DNA from 3 places in the Turicibacter sp. GALT-G1 genome. Region 1 is predicted to be linked to each of the others. Evidence: predicted binding sites of a transcription regulator. Region 1 holds the regulator's gene; each other region holds the start of a gene.
What was found. The regulator Rex, encoded in region 1, represses fermentation and respiration genes when NADH is low (regulators of the CRP and FNR family bind a similar motif). The targets are predictions, from matches to a motif close to GTGAANNNNTTCAC.
Positions count from the first base shown of each region.

Region 1 (10,976 bases):
AATTTCCACAACAGCTGCTTCAGCAGTTAAGAATGAAGCTGAAATACTCGCTGCATTTTGTAAAGCAGAACGAGTGACTTTCGTTGGATCCACAATACCTGATTTAAACATATCCACAAACTCATCAGTTGCTGCATTATATCCAAATCCCGGATCTAACTCTTTTAATTTATAGACAATAATTGAACCTTCAATTCCAGCATTTTCAGCAATTTGGCGAATTGGGGCTTCTAAAGCTTTTAAAACGATTTGAACCCCAGTTGCCTCATCACCAATTGCTTCAATTTTAGCGACATCATTGTAAATATTCATATAAGCTGTTCCACCACCAGCAACAATCCCTTCTTGAACCGCTGCACGTGTCGCATTTAAAGCATCTTCAATACGTAATTTACGTTCTTTTAATTCAGTTTCAGTCGCTGCCCCAACTTTAATCACGGCAACTCCTCCACTTAATTTTGCTAAACGTTCTAATAATTTCTCTTTATCAAATTCTGAAGTCGTATTTTCTAACTCTGCACGAATTTGAGCAATACGAGCTTGAATATCAATTTGTGAACCAGTTCCTTCAACAATGGTTGTATGATCTTTTGTTACAATCACACGTCCAGCGCGTCCACATTGATCTAATGTTGTATTTTTAAGGTCTAATCCTAACTCCTCAGTAATTAATTGAGCACCAGTTAAAATTGAGATATCTTCAAGCATACGTTTACGACGATCACCAAATCCAGGTGCTTTAACAGCTACCACATTGAATGTTCCACGTAATTTATTAACAACTAATGCTGCTAATGCTTCATTTTCAATATCATCAGCAATGATAATCATTGGACGTCCTGTTTGGACTAACTGCTCAAGAATTGGTAAGATGTCTTGTAACGTACCAACTTTAGAATCTGTCACTAAAATGTATGGATTATCTAAAACAGCTTCCATTTTATCTGTATCTGTCACCATATAAGATGATAAATATCCACGATCAAATTGCATTCCTTCAACAATATCCATTGTTGTTTCAAATCCTTTAGACTCTTCTAAAGTAATCACTCCATCATTACCAACACGTTCCATAGCTTCAGCAATTAATTTCCCGATTTCTTCATCTGCAGCAGAAATCGCAGCTACGTTAGCAATTGATTCTTTTCCTTCTATCGGCTTAGAATTAGCCTTTAATGCTTCAACAGCCACTTTCACAGCACGCTCGATTCCACGACGAATCGTTATTGGATTAGCTCCCGCTACAATATTTTTATTTCCTTCACGAATCATCGCTTGAGCTAAAACCGTTGCCGTTGTTGTTCCATCTCCAGCTACATCATTCGTACGGCTTGCAACTTGAGCTACTAAACGAGCTCCCATATTTTCAAACTTATCTTCTAATTCAATTTCTTTTGCAATTGAAACCCCATCATTAATAATTTGAGGCGCTCCAAACTTTTGCTCTAAAATGACATTTCGACCTTTTGGTCCTAAAGTTACTTTTACTGTATCCGCTAATTTATCCACTCCACGAATCATCGCACGACGTGCATCTTCAGCAAATAAAATTTCTTTTGCCATAATATTAAATCCTCCCTTAAATCAAAATTAATATATTAAACTAAATTTAACTTACTCAACAATTGCTAAAATATCATCTTGGGATAAAATAACTAATTCTTTTCCTTGATGTGAGACCTTTGTTCCACCAAATCCGTTATAGATAACACGTTGCCCCACCTCAACAGTTATTGGATGACGTTTCCCATTATCTAATAACTTTCCATCACCAATGGCAACTACAACTCCTTCTGAATGCTTTGGTTTTGAAGCTTCTCCCGAAAGAATGATTCCACTAGCTGTTGTCTTTTCAACCTCAACAATCTCAAGTACAACATTATTGTTTAATGGTTTTAACATGTATGTCCCTCCTCGTTTTAGCACTCTACCTATATGAGTGCTATTAAATAAATTATACAAAGATGAATAAATAATGGCAATACTTTAAACCAAAATCCTTTTTATTATAGTCTACCTAATGATTAATATGCTTAATATTAACATTTATTCCTATTCTTCTATCAAAATCACCTACTAAAATCAATTATTTGACGAATCAAAAAAAGCTAGGAAAATTACTCCTAGCTTAAAACTCTAGCGTTCAACTTTATTTAACTTTATATTCATATGAGTTAAGCCCATTTTTTGAGCCATTGGCTCTAGTACTTTTACTAATGGTACAATTACAACTGTAGCTACACAGGCTTCTAAAAGACCATTTGTAAATACCAATCCAATTAAGGCCATTAATAACTGTGTTGTATCTAACCCTTGAGCAGCTGCATAACTTGGTCCAAAAAAGATATAAATCATTCCTAATACCATCGCCGTATGTAGAACTGTACACAATAGTGCTGTTACGCCTCCGCCAATCATATTTTTATCTCGATTTTTAAACCAACTATAAATTAAACCACCTAATACGCCTAACAATACACGAGGTACAATAGCAATAACTAAGCTCATGAAATTTCCGTGATACTCGCCAAGCGAATAAAAAGGCGTAAATACAAATGATAAAATCGTTGGATTAATCGTGGCATTGACAACACTCGAAATCCCAAAGACAAGACCAGTAATTGCACCCCCTTTGATTCCTAATAAAATCCCTGCTAAAATAACCGGAATATGCATGGTTGTGGCCTTCATCGGCCCAATTGGAATAAATCCAAGAGGGGTAAACATCAATAATACCTCAATACTACAAAACATGGTGACTAAAACTAAATACTTGGTTTTCTTACTTGATTGATTCATTTCTTTCTCCTCCACTGTCGCTTCTTCTGAATGCAACGTCTTGAATAATATTTTTAATCCCCCTAACGCTTTACTTAATTGATGTCAACTGATCATCATTAAGTCTCATTAGTAGAATTACTTCTCCTATTATATTTAAATCTGTGATTACTTTCAATAACAAATCCATAATTTTCCTTTTATTTTGCCTGAACATAAAAAAAGAACCAAATACATTTGATTCCTTTTTATCAACGATCAATAATCTTCTTATCCCTTTGTTTTATGATAAATAACTTTCATTCCTTTAAAAGCTAAATCTGGATCATAAATATCAATCATATCAGTTTCATTATAAATGATACGCCCAAGTCCACCAGTCGCTACCACTTTAATGTCTTTACCAACAGCTTCCTTTACTTTTTTGATAATGTATTCCGTTTGACCGATATAACCATAAACTAATCCACCTTGCATACTCGTAATCGTATTACGACACATAATCGTCGCAGGCTTTTTAATTTCAATTTCAGGTAACTTTGCAGCTTGTGTCCATAAAGCTTGAGCAGAAATCTCAATTCCTGGTGACGTGACCCCAAACTCAAACTCACCATTTTCATTGACATAATCATAGGTTGTTGCCGTCCCAAAATCAATAACAAGCGCTGGACCACCATAAATATGATATGCTGCTGCAATATCAACAATACGATCAGCTCCCACCTCTCTTGGATTTTCAGTTTTCACACTAATACCGGTCTTAATACCTGGACCGACAATGATTGGTTCAATATTAAAATACTTACGAATAGCATTTGTTAAAGAATGCATAATCTTAGGCACAACGCTCGAGATTAAAACATCCTCAACCCCCTTTGGATCAATATTCTTTGTTTGAAAGAATGAAAATAACGTAATTCCAAATTCATCTGATGTTCGTTGCAATTTAGTCGTTAGCCGAAAATTTGCAATTAATTCATCCTGATCATAAACCCCTAGTGTAATATTCGTATTTCCTACATCAATAACGACTAACATACTATCCCTCTTTTCTTCACTAAAATCTGTAATAAACGATTCATAATCTCATAACCAAGTGCTTCTTTAGACATGACATCTAACTTCGTTATCCCCTCACCCGTTAAAATCGTCACCACATTCGTATCCTTTTTGAATCCCGCTGCATCTTCATTTAACTGATTTGCAACAATCAAGTCAGCACCTTTATTCACTAACTTCTTCGTAGCATTCTCAACTAAATCTTGAGTCTCCATAGCAAACCCACAAACAACTTGATTCGCCTTTTTTAGCTGCCCCATATGAGCTAAGATATCTGGATTGGTTACAAAATCAATCGTCAACTGATTACCTTGCTTTTTCATTTTATGATCACTCACACGCTCCACTCGGTAATCTGAAACGGCTGCTGACTTCACTAAAATATCATACTCATCTTTTAGAGCCTCAACTGCTTCAAACATTTGAATTGCTGTTCTAACCTCAACAACATTCATGAAAACTGGCTTTCTTAATGAAACAGGTCCAGTGACTAACGTCACATCCGCACCTAAATTACGAGCAGCACGTGCCACTGCATACCCCATCTTCCCACTTGAATGATTCGTCATGAAACGAACTGGATCTAAATCTTCTTGAGTGGGTCCTGCGGTTACGACAACTTTCATTCCTTTTAAAGGCTTGTCCTTAACTAATAAACTTTCAATCGCATCTTCAATATCCTCGATTTCTGCCAAACGACCTTTCCCAACATCTCCACATGCTAAATAACCACTATCTGATTCAACAAAAGTCATTCCATATTTTTTACAAATCTCAATATTATGCTGTGTGATTGGATTATTTAACATTCCTGTATTCATTGCAGGTGCAATGAGTTTTGGGCAAGCAGCGGCTAAAAACGTTGTCGTCAACATATCATCCGCTAATCCATGAGCAAACTTCGCAATACAATTTGCTGAAGCTGGAGCCACAACAAATAAATCTGCGCGCTTAGCTAATGAAATATGATTCACATCATACTGGAAATTGCGATCAAACGTTCCAACAGATACACGATTATGAGTTAATGTTTCAAATGTCATCGGTGTAATAAATTCTGTAGCATTTTTCGTCATAATGACATGAACATCATAACCTTTTTTATATAGACTACTTGCAAGTTGTGCACTTTTATAAGCTGCAATTCCCCCACAAACTCCCAATACAATAGTCTTTTTGTTCAACTAAATCACCTTCTTCGTAATTGGTTCTAACACCTTCGTTAATGGTGCAATAATTAATGTAGCTAAGATGGCTTCGAGTACACTATTTGTCGTAATGATTCCTAGTAATAAGCCAAATAAAGCTGAAACTTCAACTCCTTTGGCTGCCGCATAACTTGGACCAAAGAATAAGTAGATCATTCCAAGCACTAAAATGGAGTGAATTAACGTACAAACTAAAGCCGTAACTCCACTACCGAATAATCTCATTTTATTATTTTTATTTTTAAACCAATGATAAATCACTGCAGCTAATACCCCAAGTAAGACACGTGGACCAATAGCAATAACTAAACTCATGAAGTTTCCATGATATTCACCTAATGAATAAAATGGGGTAAATACAAATGATGTAATCGTTGGGGTAATCGTATTAATAATCACACTACTCAATCCAAAAACTAATCCTGTAATAGCTCCACCTTTGACTCCCAATAAAATTCCTGCTAAAATAACTGGAATATGCATGGTTGTGGCACGAACTGGGCCTAATGGAATATATCCAAGTGGTGTTAACATTAAAACAACTTGAATACTACAAAACATCGTTAGTAAAACTAAAAACTTGGTTTTCTTTCTTGATTGATTCATTTTTCTTCTCCTCCACTGTCGCTTCTTTCGAATGCAACGTCTTGAATATTATATTTGACATCGTTAGTATGACCTTAATTGATGTTATAAAATCACCATTAAGTTTGACAAACGCTATCATCGCTCATAATTATACTGATGTATTGAATAGTTTTCAATAAAATAACATTATTTTACCATTATTCATCGCCTGTAAAAAGAAAAAAAGCTTATAATCAATTGATTATAAGCTTATAACGGACGAAATTTAAAAAGTACTAATGTTTTGCTTGTTCTTTTTGAAAAACATAGAAGAATAATGTCTCTAACTCCATATTTAAATCTACTTCATGAACGGTAATGTCTTCACTCACATTAATCACTGTAGAAGATAAATTTAAAATACCTTTAATACCTAACCCTTCTAATGATGTTGCAACACTTTGAGCAACTGTCGGTGGTACTGTTAAAATAACATAAGTAACACGGTGTTCTTCAATATACGATTTTAAATCATTTAAATGATAAAGAGGCAATTCACCTACACATTGTCCAACTAAGCTTTCATCTGTATCAAACCCTGCAATTAAGTTAACTGGTGTTCTAAATACACGTTTCTTAAACTTATCTGAGCTAAAATACTTTAATAGTGCACGCCCTAAGTTTCCGACCCCAATTAAAACACAGCTCTGTGCATCCTCTGTTTTCAATAAATTATTAAATGCCTCTAAAACAACGCGTACCTCATATCCATATCCTTGACGACCTAATTCACCTAAATATGAAAAATCACGTCGAATAGTAGCAGAATCAATCCCTATTTTTTGGCTTAATTCACCTGACTGAATTCGTTTAACGCCCATTTCATCTAATTCAACGAAACAGCGACGATAAAGTGCTAACCTTTTAATCGTTGCATTTGGAATATTTGATAACATAGAAAACCTCCTTTACCATATTTCAATAATAACATGAAAATAATTCAATGTGAATACTGTCAGAAGCATAAAACGTCTATATGTTAAATTGTTTTAAAATTCGACTATTATTTCATCCAGTGTCCGTTGCTTATCTCTTCTTTAAGCATTATACTTATAAATAAATACAATAAAATCCGAATATCTACTGATAAGTTAATATATAAAGGAGAAACAAAATGATCTTATTACAAACTAGCAAATTGACAAAGCTCTATTCAGGAACTCCCATTCTTGAAAATGTGCAATTTGAAGTCAAAAAAGGGGAGCGTATTGCCGTTGTTGGACGTAATGGTGCCGGTAAATCAACATTATTAAAAATGATTGCTGATGAAATCGACTTCGATAGTGGAGAAATCCACAAGCCACAAAGTGTCGTCCTAGGCTATTTTGCCCAATCAAGCCACGTTAATTCAAATGACACCATCTATAATGAAATGTTAAGCGTCTTCGCTGAAACAATCAAACTAAAAGGCCAGCTTGAAGAGCTAAGCCTTAAAATGGCTGAAGAAGACCCAAGCAGCGAACAATACTTAAGAATTATTGAACAATATCAAAACTTAAATCATCGCTTTGAATTAATGAGTGGTTATACTTACGAATCTGAAATCAATAATATTCTCAATCGATTTAAATTCAATGAGATTGGCTTTGACCAAAAAATCTCAAACTTAAGTGGAGGACAAAAAACAAGATTGGCTCTTGCCAAACTCCTTCTTCAAAAACCAGATGTTCTAATTCTCGATGAGCCTACTAACCACTTAGACATCGATACAATCGAATGGTTGGAAGGATACCTAAAAAAATATTCAGGTGCCGTAGTTATCGTCTCACATGACCGCTATTTTATCGATCAGATTGCAACAACGGTCTATGAAATTGAGTATCGAAAATGTACGAAGTACAAAGGAAACTACTCAGATTATATAGATCAAAAGGCAGTTTCCTATGCATCCCTCATGAAGCAATACGAAAAACAACAAAAAGAGATTTCAAAAATGGAAGACTTCATTAGTCGAAACATCGTCCGTGCCTCAACAACAAAACGTGCTCAATCACGCCGTAAGCTATTAGATAAAATGGAGCGTATTGAAATCCCTAAAATCAACGATAAATCAATCGGTATTACATTTGAAATTGACCGCCGAAGCGGAAATGACGTCCTAAAAGTAGAAGATTTAACAGTTGGATACCCAGATCAAATCATCTCAGATCATCTAGACTTCCAAATTAATCGTCTAGATCGTGTGGCTTTAATTGGGCCAAATGGAATCGGAAAATCTACCATCCTTAAAACAGTAGCAGGTGACTTACCAAAGTTAGGGGGAGAAGTTTACTACGGTAAAAGCCTAGACATGGGATACTTTGATCAAGAGCAAGCAAACCTAACTTCTAATAACACCGTCTTAAATGAAGTTTGGAACTACTTCCCGACGCGACTAGAAAAAGATATTCGTACATTACTTGGAAACTTCCTGTTTACAGGAGATGACGTCTTTAAGACAGTTAACCAACTTTCTGGTGGTGAAAAGGTTCGACTAACACTTTGTAAACTCATGCTTCAAAAAAATAACTTCTTACTTCTAGATGAGCCAACTAATCACTTAGATATTGATAGTAAAGAAATGCTAGAACTTTCACTAGAAGACTATGAAGGAACAGTCTTCTTCATCTCCCATGACCGTTACTTCATCGATAAAATCGCAACACGCATTTTAGAGGTTACTCCGCATGGGGTAGTATCATACTTAGGAAACTACTCAGATTATATGGAGAAGAAACAACAATTGGCTGAGCTAGAAGCAGCTAAATTAGCTGAGGAGTCAAACGCAACAACAACTAACAATGTAACAGATTACCAAAAACAAAAAGAACAGCGACGATTAGAACAACAGCGTAAACGTCAACTAGAGGACATCGAATCAAAAATCGCCGCCTATGAAGAAGAACTTGAATATAAAAAAGCTGAGCTTTTCCAAGAAGAAGTCTACCTGGACACACAAAAATCAGCACAGGTTCAAGCTCGAATCGAAGAACTTGAAGAGTTAATCATGGAATCTATGGAAACTTGGGAAGAATTAAGCTTATCATAAAAAAAGTCGTCCATTTGGACGACTTTTTGAATATCCACAATATGTAGTGAATATCATGTAACAAAAGGAGGAATTTTCAAAAAAAGAGTCAAAAAATCTTGTTCACTAGCTAGGCAAATCAGATTAAACACAACGAAGGGGGAGTTAATCAAATCGCCTACCAATAAAATCTCTAGCTCTATCTCATATAAGATAGAGCTTTTTCATATACTTAAACATCACTTGAACCTCCCATGACTAAAGTCACGAGTGTTCTGTTGACATTCATAAAATGGAGGAATACTATGAAAACAAAAAGACTAACCTTAAGAAACGTTGAAATTACTGATGCAAAACTTCTAGCCCAATGGAAGAATGATCCTGATCTGCAAGAGATGTCCACAGGTCAAAAAGAGTTCACCACAGAAACTGAACAAACAGATATTACTAACAATCATGACCCCTACTACATTCTCGTAATCAATGAAACCAATGAGCCTATCGGATATATCCGTATCAATTGGTTAGATGAACATGCAACTTGTGCCTGGCTTAGATTTGGGCTCGGCTCACACCGAGGGCAAGGTTACATGAAAGAAGCACTTGAAACATTAATAACTACCTTATTTAACCAAGGTGTTCATCGAATCGAATCAGAAATATATGATTATAATACACCTAGCCAAAAACTACTCCAATCACTCAACTTTGAGCATGAAGGCACACGTCGCCAAGCCTACTATCAAAACGGAACTTATCACGATGTTCATCTTTTTGGACGAATCAAACGTATCCCTAGTACAAATCTCCAAGATTATCTCACTTATGTAATTCCTTACTATCCACAACCTGAATCTCTTAACTGTATCGTCAAAAATCTTAATTTCTTTGACACCAAAACATTAAACCTTTCTAAACTTTATTTCCTAGCAACCTTCTCTGGATTACTCACTAAACTTCAAACAGATTCTAAATTTATGGCACAAACTTTATCACAACTTGTCTCCTTAAATTGGGATCCTGATCAAATAAAAGATGGTCTTTATAGCTTAGAACGTCAATTACACTCACCTCTGACAGAAGAAGAAAAAATCGTTCATGACCTCTATACCTTAGAACAGATTGGAGCTCCAGAAATAGCTAGAGCACTTGCACTCGAAGGAACACAACACCAACTCTTTGATGACATTCGACAAAATAAATTCGAATTTTTCACCACAATTGGGAAAGAAATAGGCGAAGAAAGACTAGCCTATACAAAAAAATTTCTACAACAACTATAAAAAAGTAGCCTTACGGCTACTTTTTTATAATGAAGTTAACTCCATTCCTGATAATCCATTCATATCCATTCCACTACGATGCCCTTTTAAATAAGCCATCGTTCCTGCAGCACCAATCATCGCTGCATTATCTGTACAAAGTGATAATGGAGGAACCGTTAATTTAATATGGCCATCTTTCGCAACAGCTTCTTCTAAACCTTTACGAAGTCCTTTATTGGCTGATACTCCACCAGCGACAATAATTTGTTTTACGTTATATTCACGTGCCGCACGCATCGTTTTTTCCACAAGAACTTCCACCACGCTCGCTTGGAAACTTGCCGCTAAATTTTCAGGAACAATCTCCTCACCACGTTGTTTTGCATTATGTACGGTATTAATAACTGCTGATTTTAACCCAGAGAAACTAAAATCGTAAGACTCTTTATCTAACCAAACACGAGGTAACTTATAAGTATCTTCACCAACAGCGGCTAAACGGTCAATATGTGGACCACCTGGATACGGTAAACTTAACGTACGAGCCACCTTATCATAAGCCTCTCCTACTGCATCATCTAACGTCTCACCAATCACTTCAAACTGATAGTGATCCTTCATATAAACTAACTCCGTATGGCCACCTGAAACGACTAATGCTAACAATGGAAACTCTAAAGGTTCCACTAATTGATTCGCATAAATATGCCCCGCAATATGATGCACACCGACTAATGGAATATCATGAGCAAATGCTAAAGCTTTTGCTGCATTAATCCCAATTAATAATGATCCAATTAAACCTGGCCCCTCGGTCACCGTAATCGCATCAATATCATCCCAAGTTACATTTGCTACCTTTAAAGCCTCTTCAAAAACAAGCGTCACACTCTCAACATGATGACGACTTGCCACCTCAGGAACAACCCCACCAAAACGTTTATGACTCTCAATCTGAGATGCAACTACATTCGATAAAATCTCAGTTCCATTTTTAATAACCGCAACACTCGTCTCATCACAGCTACTCTC
Region 1 covers NZ_JAMQUS010000027.1:85,411-96,386, forward strand. Annotated here, with positions in the region: gene groL (chaperonin GroEL) at 1-1,563, opposite strand, end outside; gene NEH74_RS05750 (co-chaperone GroES) at 1,615-1,902, opposite strand; gene NEH74_RS05755 (ECF transporter S component) at 2,137-2,799, opposite strand; gene NEH74_RS05760 (type III pantothenate kinase) at 3,049-3,816, opposite strand; gene coaBC (bifunctional phosphopantothenoylcysteine decarboxylase/phosphopantothenate--cysteine ligase CoaBC) at 3,810-5,021, opposite strand; gene NEH74_RS05770 (ECF transporter S component) at 5,022-5,651, opposite strand; gene NEH74_RS05775 (redox-sensing transcriptional repressor Rex) at 5,909-6,568, opposite strand; gene NEH74_RS05780 (ABC-F family ATP-binding cassette domain-containing protein) at 6,787-8,700, shown strand; gene NEH74_RS05785 (GNAT family N-acetyltransferase) at 8,985-9,962, shown strand; gene tsaD (tRNA (adenosine(37)-N6)-threonylcarbamoyltransferase complex transferase subunit TsaD) at 9,987-10,976, opposite strand, start outside.

Region 2 (10,976 bases), on a different contig from region 1:
CCTTGCAGATTGCTTATAGTGATAAATTAACATTACCTAAGTCACCAGCACAGTATCACACGTTCTTTTCTTCGCAAGCATGGTTTGTTCGAGAGGATGGCTCTGGAACACGAGCAATGACTGATTTCTTCTTAGAGAACTTAAGGATTATACCCAAACATAAAGTGATACTTGGAAGCAATTATTTAATTAAAGAAACACTAAGACACCAACACGGAATGACTTTTGCTTCTACCTTAATGAAACATCAAGGTTTTAAAGGAATTAGTTATTTAGAAGAAGAGGCTTATACATTATCGCGTTTATTTTACTATGTGACTAAAGAGGGCGTCGTTTTAAGTAAACGAGTACAGTGTATGATTAGTTTATTAAATGAATTAGATGAGACAATGAGATCTTAAAACGGTGCTGTATTTTAAGAAATTGTTAATAATGATAAAGACTAAAAAAAGGACAATGCTGAAGTTGTCCTTATTAATTGATGCTAATTTAATAGATGAGAAAACTGAATTTATAATTTATTATAATAATTGAAGTAGCTAAAAGTTTAAGTAATATTAGTTATGACTAAAAATAGGAGATGATGATGTGAGGTGAAAGAGGGATTTGGAAGAACAAAAAAAGACTTCGGAAAATCCGAAGTCTTTTTAGTGCCATTAAAGATTAACGGCTGTAGAACTCTACGATTAAGTTTTCGTGGATATCAGCGAATACTTCAGAACGTTCTGGTAAACGTACGAATGTTCCTGTCATTGTAGCTTCGTCGAATGATACGAAGTCTGGACGGTGTACAGTTCCTTCTAAAGCAGCTTTGATGATAGCTAAGTTAGCTGATTTTTCACGAACGCTGATAGTTTGTCCTGGTTTTACTGAGTAAGATGGGATATCAACGCGTTGTCCATCTACTAAGATGTGACCGTGGTTAACTAACTGACGAGCTTGACGACGAGTGTTAGCTAATCCTAAACGGTATACTAAGTTATCAAGACGAGATTCTAATAAGTATAAGAAGTTCTCACCATGTTTACCTTGTAATTTACCAGCACGATCGTATGTACGACGGAATTGACGCTCAGTCATTCCGTATGCATGACGTAATTTTTGTTTCTCTTGTAATTGTAATCCGTATTCAGAGATTTTTTTACGAGCTTGTCCGTGTTGCCCAGGTGCATAAGGGCGTTTTTGTAATTCTTTTCCGTTTTCTAAGATAGAGTATCCTAAACGACGAGAAATTTTCCAGCTTGGTCCAGTATAACGAGCCATGCTATGACCTCCTTTTAATTTGTCAGAAATTTTGATTTTGCATACCAAAAAAGGAGAAAATTTATCAAATACTATAGGATAGATTAAAATCTCATATCCTCGCCTTTGCAGCCAAAAGGTTATACGATATGCCATCAATACCTTTAAGCGATATTGAGGTTTAATCTATACGTTACAGTCAGATAAAAAGCTGCCTTTAATATACGCACTCAAGTATAATATCAATATTCTACTTTATTGTCAACAAAAAATCCGAGTTCTAAACATTTTCCAATAATTAAGCTTAAATTTAGTTAGTAGGAATAGTTTCCACAATGATTTGCACAAATTGTTCTAAATATTTTTGATCGATTTCATTAAATCGATTTAAGCGAGGACTATCGATATCTAATACTCCAATTAGTTCATCATCTTTTAAAATAGGAACTACAATTTCAGAGTTGGTTGCACCATCACAGGCAATATGTCCAGGAAATTCATGAACATTTTTAACGACAACTGTTTGCTTTGTTGTAGCTGCATAACCACAAACTCCTTTATGAAATGGAATACGGATGCAAGCAGGTAATCCTTGAAATGGTCCAAGTACAAGCTCTTCGCCTTTGTTTAAGTAAAATCCAACCCAGTTAATGTCCTCTAAAAATTGATTTAATAAAGCTGATGCATTAGATAAATTTGCAATCAAATCGGATTCTTCATAAGTCAATCCTTTTAATTGTAATAATACTGTTTCATAGTTTTCTTCTAATGTTCCTTGATAAGCAGTTGGATGAAACATTTTCTCCCCCCTTGGTATGATATAAAATAGTTTGCACACATTATAGCAAAAATAAATAGAAAAACATAGAAACAATAGGATTTTTTATCAAATTATGATATCATTAAAAGACAGTAAACAGTTTAAGAAAGCGTGATGGGAGGATACTATGACAGATTTTAAATTACTAATTTTAATAGTGATGATCGTCGTCTTAGCAATCGTATTAATTTACTCAGTTATTATCGTATCAAAAAAGAAACAATACTATGCTAAAATTGATGAACTTGATTATTTAAAACATGAGATTTCTAATCAGACGGTCCCGTTTGAATTAGCCAAGCTACGTAGCACAAAAAAGAGTGAGCGTATTGTTAAGTTAGTTCAACAATGGGAACGACGTTGGGGAAAATTAGAATCCGACTTTATTACCGTCACGGAGCAAATTATTTATACGGAAGAGCTTGTTGCCAATAAAAGTTTCGTTGAAGCCGATGAGCATTTAGTAGAATTAAAACAAACACTTGAGTTGTTAAAAGAAGAAGTTGAACAATTAATTGAAGAAATTAAGTCGTTAAAGAAATCAGAAGAACGTAGTCGTTCAAATGTCATTGGATTAAAAGAAACGTTTGAACAATTAAAACGTCGTTATGAAAAAGAAGAAGAGAACTATATTGAGTTTAAAGAAGAGATGAAGACCTTATTTAAAGATGTTGAAGTCTTTTTCTTAAAATTTAATGAGTGTATGGAAGAATGTAATTACGATTTAGCTGATGAAACGATTGAACTGATTAAGTCACATATTGAAATTATTGTTCATATGTTTGAACGCACTCCAATGTATAAAGATACAATTACACAAGAAATCAAGCCTTTATTACGTGAAGTTTTAAAGAGCTATGAATCTATTATGAAATCAGGTGTCTATTTAAAGCATCTTCAAATTGAAGAAACGATTGCAGTGTATCATGAGCAATTAGATGAGATTCCAAATTGGATCAAACGTTTTGATTTTGTCAAGATTGAAGGAATGCTTGTTGAGATTCATGATAATGCTAAACAAATGATTGAATTCATGAAGAAAGAATATGAACTTCAAGAGGTGTTAAAAGAGACAGTTATTAAAACGAAATCGCTTATGCAAGAGCTACAAGAGCATAGCGAGCAACTTCAAGAGCGTTATGAAAATATTAAAGGAAATTATCGTATGCCTGAGGAAGAGGAGAGTCATTTCGCCTTTTTATTAAATGAAATTCAAATTGTAAGTAATGAATTAGTCTATTTAGTCGGAAAAGTCGATGAACATCAAAGTGCAAATTCTGTGTTACTACGTGAGTTATCATCGCTGAACCAACAATTAGATGAGATTAAAGAACAATTAGCTGTGTTTGATGGTGAAATTGAAAGCTTATATGCTGGAGAAAAAGAATGTCGCCAGCGTGCACTTCATTTATTGAAAACATTCAATCATCTTAAAGGAATGTATCATCAAGTTAACTTCCCAGTTAAGAATGAGGAAACTGAAGAGATGATTAAACGTGCAAACTTCGCTATTCAATTATTATTTGAAACGATTGGGCGATTACCTATTAATATTGCAGAGATTGATAAACAGCTTGCTCTAGCACAAGAGTCGATTCAAGAATTATCTAATCGAGTGGAGATTGAGGTTCAACAATCTAAATTAGCCGAACGTTTAATGGTATATGGTCATCGTTATATTGGACGAGAAGGAATGTATGTCGTGGATTTAACGATTGCTGAGGATCAATTCCGTCAAGGAAATTATGAAACGGTGATCGAAAAGATGCGTGAATTATTAAAAGAGATTGAAGGTTCACGTTTTGATTTAACTTATGATCAATTTAAGCAACAATTAGATTGCTATCTATTATAATAAAGGAAACTGTCTATAAGGACGTCGTGAGTTATAGACAGTTTTTATTTTGAGTAAACAAATGCAAAAAAATAAAGCTGCGTTCTAAAAGAATGTTGATATTTAATAAAAATCATGATTGCTTCGCCTAACTCATTGATAATAGATACAATTAAATATGATGAAATCAATGTTGTTAATTATCAACACTTATCTAGAATAGAGCCAAAAAAAGTTCTATGATGCAGATAAATGAAGTGAAATAAGAATAAATGCATAATATAATAATAAGGACATCTAGATGATTTGCTATTAAAAGTGAATTTTTTCTAGCAAATTGATGATGAAGTTCATACTTTATAGTGTAAGCAAATCATAGAACGACCATTTTCTACGTCATAAACTCAGAAAATAGTTGCAATTTGAGATTATAGCTTTAATGTGATATAATGTCGAAACGATAAAGTAACAAGTTTCATATTCAATGAATTCGTCTGCCTCTTATCTGAGCAGAGTTCGTAAGAGTTAAAAGTTTAAAATGGGTCTGAGATGTTTATGTCGGAAGGAGAATCAAAATGATTTATTTAGACAATAGTGCGACGACTCCTGTTGATCCAGAAGTTTTAAATGCTTTCGTGAAAGTTAATGAAAATTTTTGGGGTAATCCAAGTTCGTTACATGCATTTGGTGCTCGTGCTGAACAATTACTAATTCAGTCAGAAAAGCAAGTCTTATCCCTATTAAATGCGAAACAACACAAAGTTATTTTTACATCAGGAGCAACTGAGAGTAATAACTTGGCTATTCGTGGGTTGTGTCATGCTTACAAAAATCGTGGACGTCACATTATTACAACCCCTGTTGAGCATGCCTCAGTTCATGAAACAATTGAGGAACTAGAAGCGGAAGGGTTCCGTGTTACATATATTGACGTCAAAGGTAGCAATGCTGATATTGTAAAGCAAATTCAAGAAGCCATTTGTGAAGATACAATTTTAATTTCATGCATGCATGTGAACAATGAAATGGGAATGGTATTTCCAATCTATGAAATTGGTCAATTATTAAAAAAATATCCAAAGGTAAAATTCCATGTTGATGCCGTTCAAAGCGTGGGTAAAATTCCTGTTGATATTGATAAAATGAATATTGATTTATTATCATTATCTGCTCATAAATTCCATGGATTAAAAGGAAGTGGAGCACTAATCGTGAATCAATATTTAAGTTTAACACCTGAAATTACAGGGGGACATCAAATGTATGGCCTTCGTTCAGGAACAATTAACGTAGCGGGTGCAGTTGCGCTTGCTAAGGCTTTACGCTTAGCAATAGAGCCACTGCAAACAAACTACCAACATGTTAAACAATTATTCGATCATACAATGAACGAATTAAGAAAAATTGATGGTGTAGTGGTAAATAGTAATCACGAACATCAAACGCCTTATATCATCAATTTTGCTGCCGCTCCGATTAAAGGTGAAACGTTAGTTCATGCGCTTGAGGAATATGATGTTTATATCTCAGCAAAATCAGCGTGCTCATCTAAATCAGCGACTGCTTCACGTATCTTATTAGCATTAGGGATTAGTGATGAGGTTGCACAAGAGAGTATACGTGTTAGTTTCTCTAATCTATCGACAATGGAGGAAGTAGATCGACTAATTAAAGCTTTAAAAATCGTTGTGGCACAACTAAAACACTAGTACTACAAATCGCAGCAGGTTATCGAGGAAGGAAATGATGAAATGATTTATGACCGTATTTTAGTCCGTTATGGTGAATTATCGATTAAAGGAAAAAATCGTAAGTATTTTAAAAATGCATTACACAAAATTATTCGCCGCAAGTTACGTGGGCTTGATCAGTTAAAATATGAAGTGACACGTGACCGTTTCTATATCATTTTAAATGGGACAGCGCCAGAATTAGTAACAGAGCAGCTAGATAAAGTTTTCGGATTACAATCTTATAGTTTAGCTGCTCGTTGTGAAAATGAAATTGATGCAATTAAAGCATTAGCTTTAGAGATTATTAATGAACAACCAAAAGTTCCAACTACATTTAAAGTAGAAACAAAACGTTCAGATAAACAATTCCCAATGCAATCAGGTGAAATTTCACGTGGAGTAGGGGCACATTTATTAATTAATACGGATCACTTAAGCGTGGATGTTCATAATCCGGATATGACGGTGTTTGTTGAAGTTCGTCGCGAAGGAACATTCATTATGGCCGATCACATTAAAGGTCTTGGTGGGTTCCCAGTTGGAATTAGTGGAAAAGGTTTATTAATGATTTCAGGTGGAATTGATAGTCCAGTTGCTGGATACCTAATGCAAAAACGTGGAGTTGAGATTGAAGCGATTCACTTTGCATCACCACCATATACATCAGTTCGTTCAAAACAAAAAGTGTTAGACTTAATGGAGAAAAATGCTCATTATGCACCGGTAGACTCAATTGATGTTCATGTAGTTCCATTCACGGAATTACAAACAGCCATTTATGAGAATATTCCTAGCAGCTATACAATGACAGTTATGCGTCGTATGATGTATCGTATCGCTGAAGGAATTGCTAAAAAACGTGAGATTTTAGTTTTAGCAAATGGTGAAAGTTTAGGGCAAGTTGCTTCTCAAACATTAGCAAGTATGTATGCAATTAATGCTGTAACGAATATGCCAATTATTCGTCCAGTTGCTACACTTGATAAAAATGAAATTATTGAAATTGCGAAACAAATCGATACATATGATATTTCAATTCGTCCATATGAAGATTGCTGTACGGTCTTTGTTCCAGAGCACCCAGCGACTAATCCATCGCTTGAAAAATGTATTGAATTTGAACAAAACTTTGATTTTGAATCATTAGTACAAAAATGTATTGATAATACAGAAATCATTACAGTTCGTGCGGGTGAAATCATTGAGTTAGAAGATAATACTGCTTGTCCATTAAATGATTTATTCTAATTGATATAAATAAAAAGCTGAAAGAAGTAATATTCTTCCAGCTTTTTTTGTATTTAAGTTCATTTTATGAATCAAAAAAATATACCTCAATTAGAAAAAAATATTAATGATAAAACGATTAATTTGTACTGTTAAAGTTATTTTTTGTCGAACTATAATCTTTCTTGGGTGCGAATGTAGAAAGAAATAAAAATCTATATTTTTACATTTATAGTTAAATAAGGTAAAATATATAAGTGAAAAACGCTTTCTATCATAAAATTTACTATTTGTGAAATTATAAACGTTTTCAATCCGTTTTCATTAGACAAATAATTCACAATGTAATATAATAGCGTTGTAAGTAAGTGAATGAATTCACAATATTGAGGAGGAGTCGGAATGACAAATAAAATTACAAATGTTGAGGAGTTAATGTCAACTCTTGAAACAATGCGCGCAGCTCAACGTGAGTTTGCCACATTTACACAAGAACAAGTTGATGAATTATTCTACAAAGCGGCAATGGCAATTAATAATTTACGTATTCCGTTAGCACAAATGGCAGTAGAAGAAACGGGAATGGGATTAGTTGAAGATAAAGTTATTAAAAATCATTACGCTTCAGAATATATCTATAATAAATATCGTAATGAAAAAACATGTGGGGTTTTATCTGAAGATTTATCGTTCGGAATTCAAAAAGTTGCTGAGCCAGTAGGGGTAATCGGAGCAGTAATTCCAACAACAAATCCAACATCTACAGCATGTTTTAAATGTTTAATGGCAATTAAAACTCGTAATGCAATTGTTATTTCAGCCCATCCACGTGCTAAAAATTGTACAAACTATACAGCCCAAGTGATTCGTGAAACAATTGAAGCAGCAGGAGCTCCAAAAGGATTAATTGCATGGATCGATGCACCAAGTATTGAATTAACAAATACAGTTATGTGTGAAGTCGATTTAATCTTAGCAACGGGTGGACCAGGAATGGTTAAAGCAGCATACTCTTCAGGAACACCAGCAATTGGAGTAGGGGCAGGTAATACACCAGTTATTTTCCATAAAACATGTAACATCCCAATGGCTGTTAACTCATTATTATTATCAAAAACATTTGACTACGGTGTCATCTGTGCATCAGAACAGTCAATCATTGTTGATGAGTCAATCTATGATGCAGTTAAGACTGAACTTACAAAGCGTGGAGCTTTATTATTAAATCCAGAGCAATTAGAGGCTGTTCGTAAGACAATCATTGTCAATGGCGCATTAAATGCTAAAATTGTTGGACAACCAGCATGGAAAATTGCTGAATTAGCAGGATTTGAAGTTCCTAAGGATACAAAAGTTTTAGTTGGTGAAGTGACTGATACTTCATTAGAGGAACCATTCGCTCATGAAAAATTATCAGTTGTCTTAGCAATGTACAAATCATCTAATCATGCGGAAGCAGTGGATATGGCTGAAACATTAGTTAACCATAGTGGTCTAGGGCATACTTCAGCTATTTATGCAGATGAGTTACGTGCTGAAGCTGATATTCAAGCGATGGCATCTCGTATGCGTACAACAACATTCTTAATTAATCAACCAACAGCACATGGAGGAATTGGAGATATCTTTAACTTTGCTTTAGCGCCATCATTAACTTTAGGTTGTGGTTCTTGGGGGAATAACTCAGTATCAGAAAATGTAGGACCAAAACATTTAATTAATATTAAAACGGTTGCTAAAAGGAGAGAGAATATGCTTTGGTTTAAAGTTCCATCAAAAGTTTATTATAAATTTGGATGCTTACCAGTTGCATTAGAAGACTTAAACTTCGATGGTAAAAAACGTGCATTTATTGTAACAGATAAAGTGTTATTTGATTTAGGATATACAAAACAAGTCACGGATGAGTTAGATCGTTACGGAATTCAATATACAATGTTCACAGATGTTCATCCAGATCCATTACTATCAGATGCTAAAAAAGGTGCTGAAGCAATGGCCAACTTCAAACCAGATGTCATCATCGCCTTAGGTGGAGGATCTGCTATGGATGCAGCAAAAATTATGTGGGTATTATATGAACACCCTGAAACTAACTTCCAAGACCTAGCAATGCGTTTCATGGACGTTCGTAAACGTATCTATCGCTTCCCTCAAATGGGTAAAAAAGCTAGCTTAGTATGTATTGCAACTTCAGCTGGTACAGGTTCAGAAGTCACTCCTTTCGCTGTAATCACAGATGATGAAACAGGAATTAAATATCCATTAGCTGACTACGAATTAACTCCAACAATGGCAATTGTTGACCCAGTCTTAATGTTATCCATGCCAAAAGGATTATGTGCTGCTTCAGGTATCGATGTATTAACTCATGCTTTAGAATCATTAGTAGCAACAGTAGCAACAGAATATACAATTCCATTATCATTAGAATCAGCTAAATTAGTCTTTGATTACTTACCAGAATCTTATCATGGTGGAGCAGAAGCAAAAGTAGCTAAAGAAAAAATGGCTAACGCTTCATGTATGGCAGGGATGGCCTTCTCTAATGCAATGCTTGGATTATGCCACTCAATGGCTCATAAATTAGGGGCTAAATTCCATATTCCTCATGGTATTGCAAATGCATTATTAATTAATGAAGTTATCAAATATAATGCAACAGATGCACCATTCAAACAAGGAACATTCCCTCAATATGAAACTCCTCAAGCAATCGAACGTTATGCTAAAGCTGCAGAGTATGTAGGATTAACAGGACGTACGAATGAAGAAAAGGTTCAAGCGTTATTAAATAAAATTGATGAATTAAAACGTGAAATCAATATTCCGATGAGTATTTCAGAATGTGGTGTATCAGAAGCTGACTTCTTAGCAGCAGTAGATGAATTAGCAGTTGAAGCATTCGATGATCAATGTACGCCTGCTAACCCACGTTACCCATTAATTGAAGATATCAAACAATTATACTTAAATGCATTCTACGGCGAAACAAAATAATTAATCACCAATCTACGCATACACTAATTTAAAACTCCAAACAGTGACCAAAGCACTCTGTCCTTTTTGACAGGGTGCTTTTTACTATTTTAAGATAAGATAGGATTACTGCATTCATCATTGAAAGGGGGTTAATCAAATCATGGCATAAAAATAGTTTTAATGATAGAAGAAGCAGTCTTATTGCTAGATAGCTAGCCTGTGTTCATGAAGTTTTAAGATTTTAACTTTGATGTGATTAGTATTAATGATTTATGAATTTTAAATAGAATAAAAACTCACATCGCTTTATTCTATTTAAAATACAGGGATACTACAGTATATATTTGAAAGAGATACCTTATAACAAGTAATCGATAGTTTATACAAAAAATATGAATTGAATTAAAATGAATGAATATAAAAAAGTTAACTATTACGACAACTTTTCTAAATAGAAACAGAAAGGTTTTCTACATTTAGTATATTAACCTAAATGTGTGATAGTCATGCCGTGTAAGGTAAACTATAGTCCAGGGCACACCTGACAGATTGTCGAAGACAATCTAATCCTCAACTGCTAGGGGGGGTAAAAGTTTTTTACAATTGGAAAAACTTATCTGGACTTATAGAATAGTTAAGGTAAATACTATATTCTAAGAATATAAAAAAGTAGCACCGAAGTGCTACTTTATTTACTATGAGTCTATCTGCTTCAATGGAAACACCTCATTTATTAACAAATAGTTAATAGAATCAGTAGGATTTAAAACTTAAATCGCTCCAACGGAAACACCTCATTTATTAACAAATAGTTAATAGAATCAGTAGGATTTAAAACTTAAATCGCTCCAACGGAAAACCTCATTTATTAACAAATAGTTAATAGAATCAGTAGGATTTAAAACTTAAATCGCTCCAACGGAAACACCTCATTTATTAACAAATGGTTAATAGAATTAGTAGGATTTAAAACTTAAATCACTCCAATGGAAACACCTCATTTACCATAACATTGATGATATTTAAGTGTGATTAACTCATAGTTGGCGGATTGGATCTCATATTTATCCCTCACGTATCTTTTGTAATTGATTGTGACTATCTGATTTATTTTTGGGTGGATTAGCTTTCATGATTA
Region 2 covers NZ_JAMQUS010000026.1:33,497-44,472, forward strand. Annotated here, with positions in the region: gene NEH74_RS05100 (LysR family transcriptional regulator) at 1-401, shown strand, start outside; gene rpsD (30S ribosomal protein S4) at 664-1,263, opposite strand; gene NEH74_RS05110 (GAF domain-containing protein) at 1,553-2,041, opposite strand; gene NEH74_RS05115 (septation ring formation regulator EzrA) at 2,190-3,917, shown strand; gene NEH74_RS05120 (cysteine desulfurase family protein) at 4,472-5,605, shown strand; gene thiI (tRNA uracil 4-sulfurtransferase ThiI) at 5,648-6,877, shown strand; gene adhE (bifunctional acetaldehyde-CoA/alcohol dehydrogenase) at 7,259-9,856, shown strand.
Region 2: the regulator Rex is predicted to act here: its motif matches at 7,225-7,238, upstream of adhE (bifunctional acetaldehyde-CoA/alcohol dehydrogenase).

Region 3 (10,976 bases), on a different contig from region 1:
CCGTATATCCAAAATCAACAATTCCATCTGAGCCACCTAAATCCATCACGACTTCATACCATGTATCCGCAATATTTCGAAGCATTGCATCGGAATCTACAGTCGCCTCATAACGATCCATTAACATGAAGTAAGCTAGGGCAGGATAGATTTGTTGCCAAAAACTCAACTCCGTACTATCCATATTTTGATAATTCAATAGAGTTCCTTCACCATTTTCAATATTGTAGTAAGACTCAACAAACTGAACTAAATTATTTAATTGCTCCTCACCAATTCTCTCCTTATTAAGCTTCTCTGCTGATAATAAAGCACCTATTAAGGTTAAAGCTTGTGTATATTCACCTTTTCTTTCTTCATCTGTGTAACTCACAATCCCAATGGATTCTCGCCCCGTATTCTTAGATTCTTTTTCAAGAAACATCAGATTATAGTCCTTCATATTAAATAACATCTCGTTAAACTTTGTCGCTCGTTCACGCCAATCTGTATACTGATAGCTAACTGGTAGATATGGAATATCATGTGTTGCCTGAATATATTTATAAAGAGTTTCTGACTTTGTTTCTTGTGCACTTACGGTTTGAGATCCAAAAGCAACCGTCATTATAAAACAAATAGCAGATAATCCAAATAAAAAAAGTCGCTTCAACTTCATCCCAATCACCTCAAATAATTGTTAATTTACTTCAATTAGTATTTACGATTATAAACTAATTATGTAGAAATTGGGCGAACTAACAAATCAAGAAATCAAAAAAGCCATCTTCTAAAAGAAGATGACTTTTATCTATCAAGTTAATATTAGAATTCTAATAATCCTAAGAATGATTCAACATCTAAAGAAGCTCCACCAACTAAAGCTCCATCGATTTCTGGTTGAGCCATTAAACCAGCAACTGTGCTAGGTTTAACTGATCCACCGTATTGGATACGGATAGCATCAGCAGCTTCTTGACCATGTTCGCGAGCTACAACTGAACGGATGTATCCGATAGTTTCGTTAGCTTGCTCGTTAGTAGCAGTTAATCCAGTTCCGATAGCCCAGATTGGTTCGTATGCGATAACTGTTTCTTTAACTTGCTCTAATGATAATCCTTCTAAAGCACGTTTGATTTGAGAATCAACTACTTGGTTAGTTGTTCCATTTTCACGCTCTTCTAAAGATTCCCCACAGCAAACGATTGGAACTAATCCGTTAGCAAATGCTGCATGAGTTTTTTTGTTAACTGTTTCATCAGTTTCGTTGAACATTTCACGACGCTCACTGTGTCCTAAGATAACATAAGTTACTCCTAAGTCTTTTAACATACCTGGAGCGATTTCTCCAGTGAATGCACCGTTAGCTTCGAAGTGCATATTTTGAGCACCAATACGTAAGTTTTCTCCTTGATGTTCAACTAATGAACGTAAGTATAATGCTGGCGCACAGATAGCAGTTTCTACTTTATCTGAGCTCGGCACTTTGTCTGCTACAGCTTTGATGAATTCTACAGCTTCATCATAGTTTTTGTTCATTTTCCAGTTTCCTGCGATGATTGGTTTTCTCATGAAACTCACCTCTATTAAATATTTTAGTATGTATCTTGTCGGAAAAAAGGAATTCACAAAAAGGTGAATTCCTTTGAGTTTAGCTTAAAAAATTATTTGCATCCGCATCCACAGCATTTATCGCTTAATGAAGCAACACCTGGTAATTCTTTACCTTCTAAATACTCTAAAGAAGCTCCTCCACCTGTTGAGATGTGAGAGAATTTGTCAGCGTATCCTAATTGCATTGCAGCAGCAGCTGAATCTCCACCACCGATGATTGTGATAGCACCTTCTAAGTTAGCGATAGCTTCACATACACCGATAGTTCCTTTAGCGAAGTTAGACATTTCGAATACACCCATTGGTCCATTCCATACAACTGTTTTAGCATCTTTTAATACATTAGAGAATAACTCAACAGTAGCAGGTCCAACATCTAATCCCATTTCGTCATCAGCTAATGCATCAACTGAAACTACGCGGAACTCAGTATCGTTAGAGAATTCTTTAGCAGCAACTGTATCGATAGGTAAAACTAATTTGTCTCCACCTTTTTCTAGTAAAGCTTTTGCTAATTCTAATTTATCTTCTTCACATAAAGATTTACCAATGTTTTTACCTTGAGCTTTAAGGAATGTGAACATCATTCCTCCACCAACTAATACTTTGTCAGCTTTATCTAATAAGTTTTCGATAACTCCGATTTTATCAGATACTTTAGCTCCACCTAAGATAGCAACCATTGGACGTTGAGGCGCATCAACAGCTCCACCGATAAATTCGATTTCTTTTTCTAATAAGAATCCAGCTACAGCTTCTAAGTTAGCAGAGATTCCAACGTTTGATGCATGAGCACGGTGTGCAGTACCGAATGCGTCATTTACGAAGATATCTCCTAAAGAAGCCCAGTATTTACCTAACTCAGGATCATTTTTAGATTCTTTTTTACCATCTAAATCTTCGAAACGAGTGTTTTCGAACATTAAAACTTCTCCATCTTTTAACTCAGCGATAGCAGCCTCTAATTCAGCTCCACGAGTTTCAGGGATGAATTTAACGTCTTGTCCTAATAACTCAGCTAAACGCTCAGCAGCTGGACGTAATGATTTAGATGCTTTATCTTCTTCAGATTTGATTTTTCCTAAGTGAGAGAATAAAATAGCACGTCCACCATTTTCTAAGATGTATTTGATTGTAGGTAATGCAGCTACGATACGGTTGTCATTTGTAATTTTTCCGTCTTTCATTGGTACGTTGAAGTCTACACGTACAAGGACTTTCTTTCCATTTAACTCAACATCTTTAACAGTTTTTTTGTTCATGTGATGAGTCCTCCTTAAATTATTTTTCACAATATTATTTTAACGCTTTTTTACATATAATTCAAACATTACCTTCTATTAAAGCGCTTTTATATAATGGTGAAGCCAATATAAAGCTTCCGCTACTGTGAGCTGTCTTATTTTTTCACGATTTCCATTAAAAATGTATGATTTTAAGAAAATTTGACCGCATATATTAATCGCGATATAAACTAGACCCACTGGTTTTAACTCACTTCCACCACCTGGTCCTGCAATTCCAGTTACACCAACTGTGATATCAGCACCCGTTAACTTTTCTAAATTGAATGCCATATCGCGTGCAATCTCTTCAGAAACTGCTCCAAACTCCATTAAACGATTCACATCAATGTTTAAACGATTTAATTTTGACTCATAACTATATGTCACGATTCCTTCTAAAAAGACGCTAGATGCTCCTGAAACGTTCACAAGAGTTGATGAAAGGAGACCACCACTGCAACTTTCAGCCGTTGCTATTTTCAATTGCTTTTCGTTCAGCAAGCTCACAATTTCTGTTGCAAGATCTGTATTTTGATCTCCAATATAGTAATCTTTCATAATTTCTTTAAACTCTTCATCAAAGGCTCTTAAATCCTCTTCATAAGCATCCACTGTAGAAACAATATAATCTACTTTATCAGGAGCACAATAAGGTGCAATATTTAGATGAGGGTAACGTTCATATAAGTGTAAAATCATTTCTTCTGCATAAGACTCTCCAATTCCACATAAACGATAGCTATTACTAATCTTACGCTCCTTAATCTGATCAATAAAATAAGGTCTTACACTCTCTGAAAACATTAATTCAAGCTCTGCTGGAGGTCCAGGTAATAAGAAAACTGATTTATTATCCCGCTTTAAAAATAATCCCGGTGCTGTTCCATTATTATTGGGTAAAACTAGTCCTTCTTTAAACTTATAAGCTTGACGATGATTATTATTTGGAATTTCTCTATTGCTACGTCTGAAATACTCACAAATACCTTTATAAATCTCATCATCATAAACTAGTTCTGTTTTAAAATACTTTGCAACCCCTTCACGTGATAAATCATCTACCGTTGGTCCTAATCCACCAATAGTAATCACTAAATCCGCATAGGTATATGCAATCTCTAACCCTCGAACAATTTCATCCTCTAGATCAGGAACTACTTGTTGATGAGTTACTTTTCCACCTAACTGTTCTACTTGTTTTGCAATAAAAGCACTATTCGTATTAATCGTTTTACCAGACAGCACTTCATTACCAATCGCTAAAATCGCAACATTCACACCGCTCACCTCTTGTTTAACATGAACTATTTCAGTTTTTTTATTCTAACTTAGAAAAATCCATCTAACTCTATTCTAATGAAAATAATAAAAAAAGCTATCCCGAAATGGGATAGCTTTCCAAAAATATCGCTTAACTAAAATTATTTAATTAAAGAAGCGAAGTATCCTAAAGTACGGATTAATTGGTTAGTGTAAGACATTTCGTTGTCATACCAAGCAGCAACTTTAACTAATTGCTCTCCGTTAACTTCCATAACTTTAGTTTGAGTAGCATCGAATAATGATCCGTAAGAAATTCCGATTACGTCAGCTGAAACGATTTCATCTTCAGTGTATCCGAATGATTCGTTAGCAGCAGCTTTCATTGCTTCGTTGATTTCAGCAGCAGTTACTTTAGTGTTTAAAGTACATACTAACTCAGTTAATGAACCAGTGATTACTGGAACACGTTGAGCTCCACCGTCTAATTTTCCGTTTAATTCAGGAATTACTAAACCGATAGCTTTAGCAGCTCCTGTTGAGTTTGGAACGATTGATGCAGCAGCTGCACGTCCACGACGTAAGTCACCTTTTCCGTGAGGAGCATCTAATGTATTTTGGTCATTAGTGTAAGCATGGATTGTAGTCATGAATCCTTTTTGTACACCATATTTGTCGTTTAATACTTTAGCCATTGGAGCTAAACAGTTAGTTGTACAAGAAGCTCCTGAGATAACTGTTTCAGTTCCGTCTAAGATATCTTGGTTTACATTGTAAACTACAGTTTTGATATCTCCTGTAGCTGGTGCAGAGATAACTACTTTTTTAGCTCCTGCTTCTAAGTGTAATCCAGCTTTTTCTTGAGAAGTGAAGAATCCAGTACATTCTAATACTACGTCTACTCCTAATTCTCCCCAAGGTAAGTCTGCAGGGTTACGCTCAGCAGTTACTTTGATTTCTTTACCGTTAACAACGAAAGCACCTTCTTTAACTTCGATTTCTCCGTTGAAACGTCCTTGAGCTGAATCATATTTGAATAAATGAGCTAATGTTTTAGCATCAGTTAAGTCGTTGATTGCAACTACTTCGAAGTCATTGTTTTCGATCATTAAACGTAAAGCTAAGCGTCCGATACGCCCGAATCCATTAATCGCTACTTTAACAGCCATGTGAAGATTCCTCCTAAGATATTATAAAATTGGTCATTTTTCACATTACGTGTATTTTAACACACATAATATATTGTGAAAAATTACTACATTTTTATTCTAACAATTTGTACCATGATAATCAAGTTATAAACTAATGTAAGCGTTTATAATAACAAATACTTAACAAAAATGTTTAAGAATTTTTACTTAAAAATGAATATATTACCACTCACAACATTAAAATAGAGTATGGCCGACGCAATGCTATATTTTTTTGTCCAGTTGTGGTAAAATGTGCTATAGAAATTTTTATAAAAAGAGGGGTGCCTTATGAGTAGTTATTTAGTACCGACAGTCATTGAACAAACAGCTCACGGTGAGCGTGCATATGATATTTATTCTCGCTTATTAAAAGATCGTATCATCATGTTAAGTGGTGAAATTAACGATTATACAGCAAACATCGTTGTTGCTCAACTTTTATTCTTAGCTGCAGAAGATCCAGATAAAGATATCAACCTTTATATTAATAGTCCTGGTGGATCAGTTACAGCAGGATTTGCTATCTTTGATACAATGAACTACATCAAATGTGATGTATCAACAATCTGCGTTGGGATGGCAGCGTCAATGGGTGCTTTCTTACTTTCAGCGGGTGCTAAAGGTAAACGCTATGCTTTACCTAACAGCGAAGTCATGATTCATCAACCACTTGGTGGAGCACAAGGACAAGCCACTGAAATTGCCATTGCTGCAAAACACATTTTAAAAACTCGTGATAAATTAAATAACATCTTATCTGCTCAAACAGGTCAACCACTTGAAAAAATCGAGCAAGATACTGAACGAGATAACTTCATGTCAGCTGAAGAAGCTGTAGCTTACGGTTTAGTTGACCAAGTTGTTGTTCGTCCAGTGGACATTTCAGCAGATAATAAATAATTCAAAAAGTAGAGATTAAATTCTCTACTTTTTTTGCTAGAAAGCTAAAATATAGACTCTAAACAAGATAAAATAAATCTAAGTAATAATAACCCAATCATAACATCAAAAAATATACTAAACATATCTATTTTCTTCAATTTTTTCATTCTATCTCTTAACTGATTAAAGTTGACTTTAAGCAATTTTAAAGATGAGATATTACACTTTGTTCTCCTTTCATGAATCCATCTAATGAAACATTAAAGAAATCACTGAAAAGAATTAAACGATGAAAATCAGGATAAGAAATGCTATTTTCCCACTTAGAAATAGTTTGTCTCGATGTATTTAAAAGTTCCCCTAATTCATCCTACGATAATCCTCTTCACTTCGTTAAATCCAATAACCTATCATTAAACTTCAATAGGAATCCCTCATTTCTAAAAATTGTTGATACAGCAATAACATTCATCTTAGCTCCCCCTCCATCAATAGTTATTTACAATCTTTCAATTTTTTAACCATTATATATTTTCCATCTAAAAAAAGAGATTTCATAAGTGAAATCTCTTTTTCATGGCTATATTTTAAGAAGTATTGTCATTAAACAAGGAAATCCAAACGTTAACTAGCGTAAGGAATTCTTAATCTATTAAGTTGTTTAAACAACCTCTGTCTCCAAATCAACATTTGTCTAAAACATAGCTTTTTCATTTTTAATAGTTAAGTTACCGCTTAGGCTTTTGTTCAATCTGGCTTCGACGAGCAAAATCTCTATGAAGTCTTCAAATACCTTTATGACTCAAAAAATAAGTCATAGGTATTTGTTGCGACCCCTACGAGATTTTAACCACTCGTCTTAGCTTTTTACTTAATCTACCTTCACTTGGCAACACGCTAGTAAAGTTCAATATCTTTCCGTGTCTATTAGACACTTCAAGCTCTCCTCACTTTCTGCACGTGTTAAACGCCACGCTTAGGCTTTTGTTCCTTTCGCTCCTTTTGTTCCTGCACCCTGTAAAGCAAGAACGTTAGATTCGAATGAGAATGTTAAGCTTTCACGTTCACGTTGACGTTTTAATGCTAATTCCACTAAGCTAGTCATTAATTCTGTGAAGTTACGGTCTGTTTTTTCCCATAAGTAGAATGATAATGATCCTGGAATTGTATTAATTTCGTTAACATATACTTCATTATTTTCAGCATTGATTAAGAAGTCGATACGAGCAACCCCTGCACTTCCTAACACGCGGAATGTTTGTACCGCAAGATCTTGAACGTATTTTGTTCCTTCATCCGTTAAACGAGCAGGGATAATACGATTTGTACTTGCCATCCCTTGAGATTTAGTTCCTCCAGTTTTAGCACCTTTAGAACCTCCTCCCCCCTCATATTTATCACGGAAGCTTAAAAATTCATCAGAACCCATAACTTCTTCTAAAACAGAAGGTTTAGCAGAAGAGAAATCTCCGATAACCGAACAGTTAACCTCAACTAATTGAGTAACCATTTCTTCAACGATGAATTTTTTATCATAGCTAATTGCTTCTGTAATTCCTTCTTCTAATGACGCACGGTCATTTGCTTTAGAAATTCCAACACTTGAACCTAAGCTAGCAGGTTTAATCATAACTGGATATGTTAATTTTTCTTCAATAGCATCTAAACAAGCTTCTTGGTCAGCAAACCAATCTGATGAATAATACCACACATAGTTTGTAATCGGTAATCCTGAATCACGTAAAATGTTTTTCATAAACACTTTATCTTGACCAACAGCAGCGGCAGCTACCTCACATCCCGAATAAGGAATTCCGTTTAATTCAAAGAATCCTTGTAAGGCTCCATCCTCACCATTTGTTCCGTGAATAACTGGAATCGCAACATCGATTGTATTTACAACATTGTTTCCGAATTTTTTAGCAGGATAACGTTCAATTTGAATTTTACCATTATTAGGAACAATGACAATACGTTGACATTTTTTTAATAATGCATCCAAATTTTTATATTCTTTCACATCAAATAATGCTTCACCTGTGTACCATTCGCGTTTTTTAGATAAATAAACTGGTACGACATCATATTTTGTTTTATCGATGGCATGCATTGCTTGGTTAGCAGAAATAATTGAAATTTCGTGCTCTACCGATTCACCACCGAAAAATACACCAACTTTTAACTTCATGAGGAAGCCCCCTTTAATCTAAGTTTAGTATCTTCTTCAAGTATACCGTATCTGAACGCAAATACATACGTCTATTTTATCAAGAAATCACTGTCATAAGAAACAATTTTTTGCTTTAATTACTCAAAATATGTTTCTAAATCTTCCGTATAAACTTTATACGCCTTTTCAATCTCTTCGATTGAATTCTTTCGAGACAATGGCGGTAGTTCTGAAATATCAAACCATCCAATATCCTCCGTCTCATGATTACATTTTGCCTCTCCCGCTACGACATTCCCCAGGAAATATAGACAATATACATCATATAATGATTTTTTAATATAATGTCGTCTGTCAAACACCGCTAACAGTTTCGTACAATCAATTACATAACCAGATTCCTCGAACGTTTCCTTAATAGCTGTTTCCTTCGGTGTGCAATCAATATCACACCATCCACCTGGTAGTGACCAAAGACCACTATCTTTCTCTTTAACGAGTAATAGCTGATGATTTTTAATAACCATTGAACGAACGGCAGGTTGTGGGGTTGGATATATGAAATCTTTATATAAGTTGCATTCATTCATTGGTAATGATGTATAATCGTGTAACATCTTCACACTAATCTTCTTTAACTCTTCATAATTATCCACTGCATACGGATCTGTTGAAAATGATAATCCAATTTGTGCAATTGACTGAACTTTTTTAATAAACTCTAAAAATTGATTATCCATCCCGCTTCCCTACTTTCTATATGAAAATAAATAACGAACTGACTATTCAGCGAATAATTCAGGCAAATCATTTTCAATTAAGACAAACGCTCCTGGTTCAACGACTTCATACATTACTTTGAATGCTTCTGTTAAATTCTCAGCTACTGTTACACGCTCTTCTGGGAATCCAACTTCTTTTAAACCTTCTTGAATTGGTTCTGTTTGTTTTTTACCAACTAGAATAACATGATCACATGTATCTTTCATATATGTTCCAAAAGCTTTATTTAACTCATATTGTGCTGTTCCTAAATCGACCATCCCTGGTGTTAGCACAATGCGTTTACCATTCATTTGTCCTAACACTTCAAGTGCCATCTTAGATCCAACTGGATTTGAATTAAAAGCATCATCAATAATCGTAAAGTTCCCATTACGACGTAACTCTAAACGATGAGTCACAGGTTTCATTTTACGAACAGCGACTTTCATTTTTTCAACTGGAATTCCCAACTCATTCCCTAAAGCAATACTCGCTACCGTATTATAAATATTATGACGACCTAATAATTTCGTTTGGAACTGATGAACACTTCCATCACGGAATGTCACATTAAACGTGGTTCCTTTTTCACTAACAACAATATCACCTGCTCGATAATCTGCTTCACGTTCGATTCCATAAGTGTAGACCGTACATTTTCCCGAAAACTTATTCTCATAGTAATCACGAATATTTTCATCATCAATATTAATAAATCCAATTCCGTCCTCAGGTAAGTACTCAATTAACTCAAACTTAGTTTGTTTCACATTATCAATTGTTTTAAATGTTTCTAAGTGTTGTGGACCTACTGATGTTAAAACTCCATACTTAGGATATGCAATTTCACATAACTCGTTAATCTCTCCGACTTTGTAAGCACCCATTTCGGCAATGAACTTACTATGAATTGGTTTTAAATAATTACGAATTGTAATCGTAATTCCCATTGGAGTATTATAACTTTCAGGCGTCATTAACGTATTAAATTGCTCTGATAAAATCGCATTTAATGCATGTTTTGTACTTGTTTTACCATAGCTTCCTGTTACACCAATCACATCTAATGAAGGAGACTCTTTCACAATACGACGCGCATCATTAATAAATCCTAAACGGATACTATTCTCCATTGGCTTATTAATCTCATTCGCAAGTAGCATTACTACATAAGCGAATAAATTAAACGTTAATAACCAGCCAGCGATTTGTGAAAGTAGCATTAAGCCATTCGCTCCAAGGAAGAATGAACCTAAGCCAGCGATTAATAACATTAAAATAGATCCCGTTGCAATAATACGCCAAACACGAGCTGTAATTTTCAACGGTTTTTTTGATTCTTTTGAAACACCACTACTAATCTTAATAATTCCAAGACCTAAGACTCCAATCACAACTGTGCCAATTGTTAAAATAGAACCTGGCATTGGGAATAAAAAGCTCACCACTACTAAAACCCAATATGCAATAACTAACACAGATAACGGGACAGGTAACGCCACTAAACGATGCCCGGCAATCCAAGTTGTAAAGCGATCATTCATATAATGACATTGTTGTAACATCTGAAGGGCATGAGCCATACGCCCCCATAACGTCCAAAGTAAAAATAAACTTAAAACTCCTAATAAAACTGCCATAATAATACCCATCTTATTCACCTCTCTCTTTCTCTAAGAAGACATCAATCACACGTAAAAATTGTCCTAAACAATCTAAATAAGAGTAGTGTCCCGCTCCAGGGAAAACAACAAGTCCCGCTCCAGGAATCTTTTTCTCCATAATCTTCGCATCACTTAATGGCGTTGCATCGTCTAAATCGCCCCA
Region 3 covers NZ_JAMQUS010000056.1:38,044-49,019, forward strand. Annotated here, with positions in the region: gene NEH74_RS10180 (hypothetical protein) at 1-658, opposite strand, end outside; gene tpiA (triose-phosphate isomerase) at 805-1,551, opposite strand; gene NEH74_RS10190 (phosphoglycerate kinase) at 1,644-2,855, opposite strand; gene NEH74_RS10195 (competence/damage-inducible protein A) at 2,934-4,157, opposite strand; gene gap (type I glyceraldehyde-3-phosphate dehydrogenase) at 4,301-5,308, opposite strand; gene clpP (ATP-dependent Clp endopeptidase proteolytic subunit ClpP) at 5,621-6,232, shown strand; partial or broken gene NEH74_RS13725 (helix-turn-helix domain-containing protein) at 6,420-6,569, opposite strand; gene NEH74_RS10210 (D-alanine--D-alanine ligase family protein) at 7,191-8,402, opposite strand; gene NEH74_RS10215 (NUDIX hydrolase) at 8,522-9,124, opposite strand; gene NEH74_RS10220 (UDP-N-acetylmuramoyl-tripeptide--D-alanyl-D-alanine ligase) at 9,167-10,801, opposite strand; gene NEH74_RS10225 (alpha/beta fold hydrolase) at 10,803-10,976, opposite strand, start outside.
Region 3: the regulator Rex is predicted to act here: its motif matches at 5,358-5,371, upstream of gap (type I glyceraldehyde-3-phosphate dehydrogenase).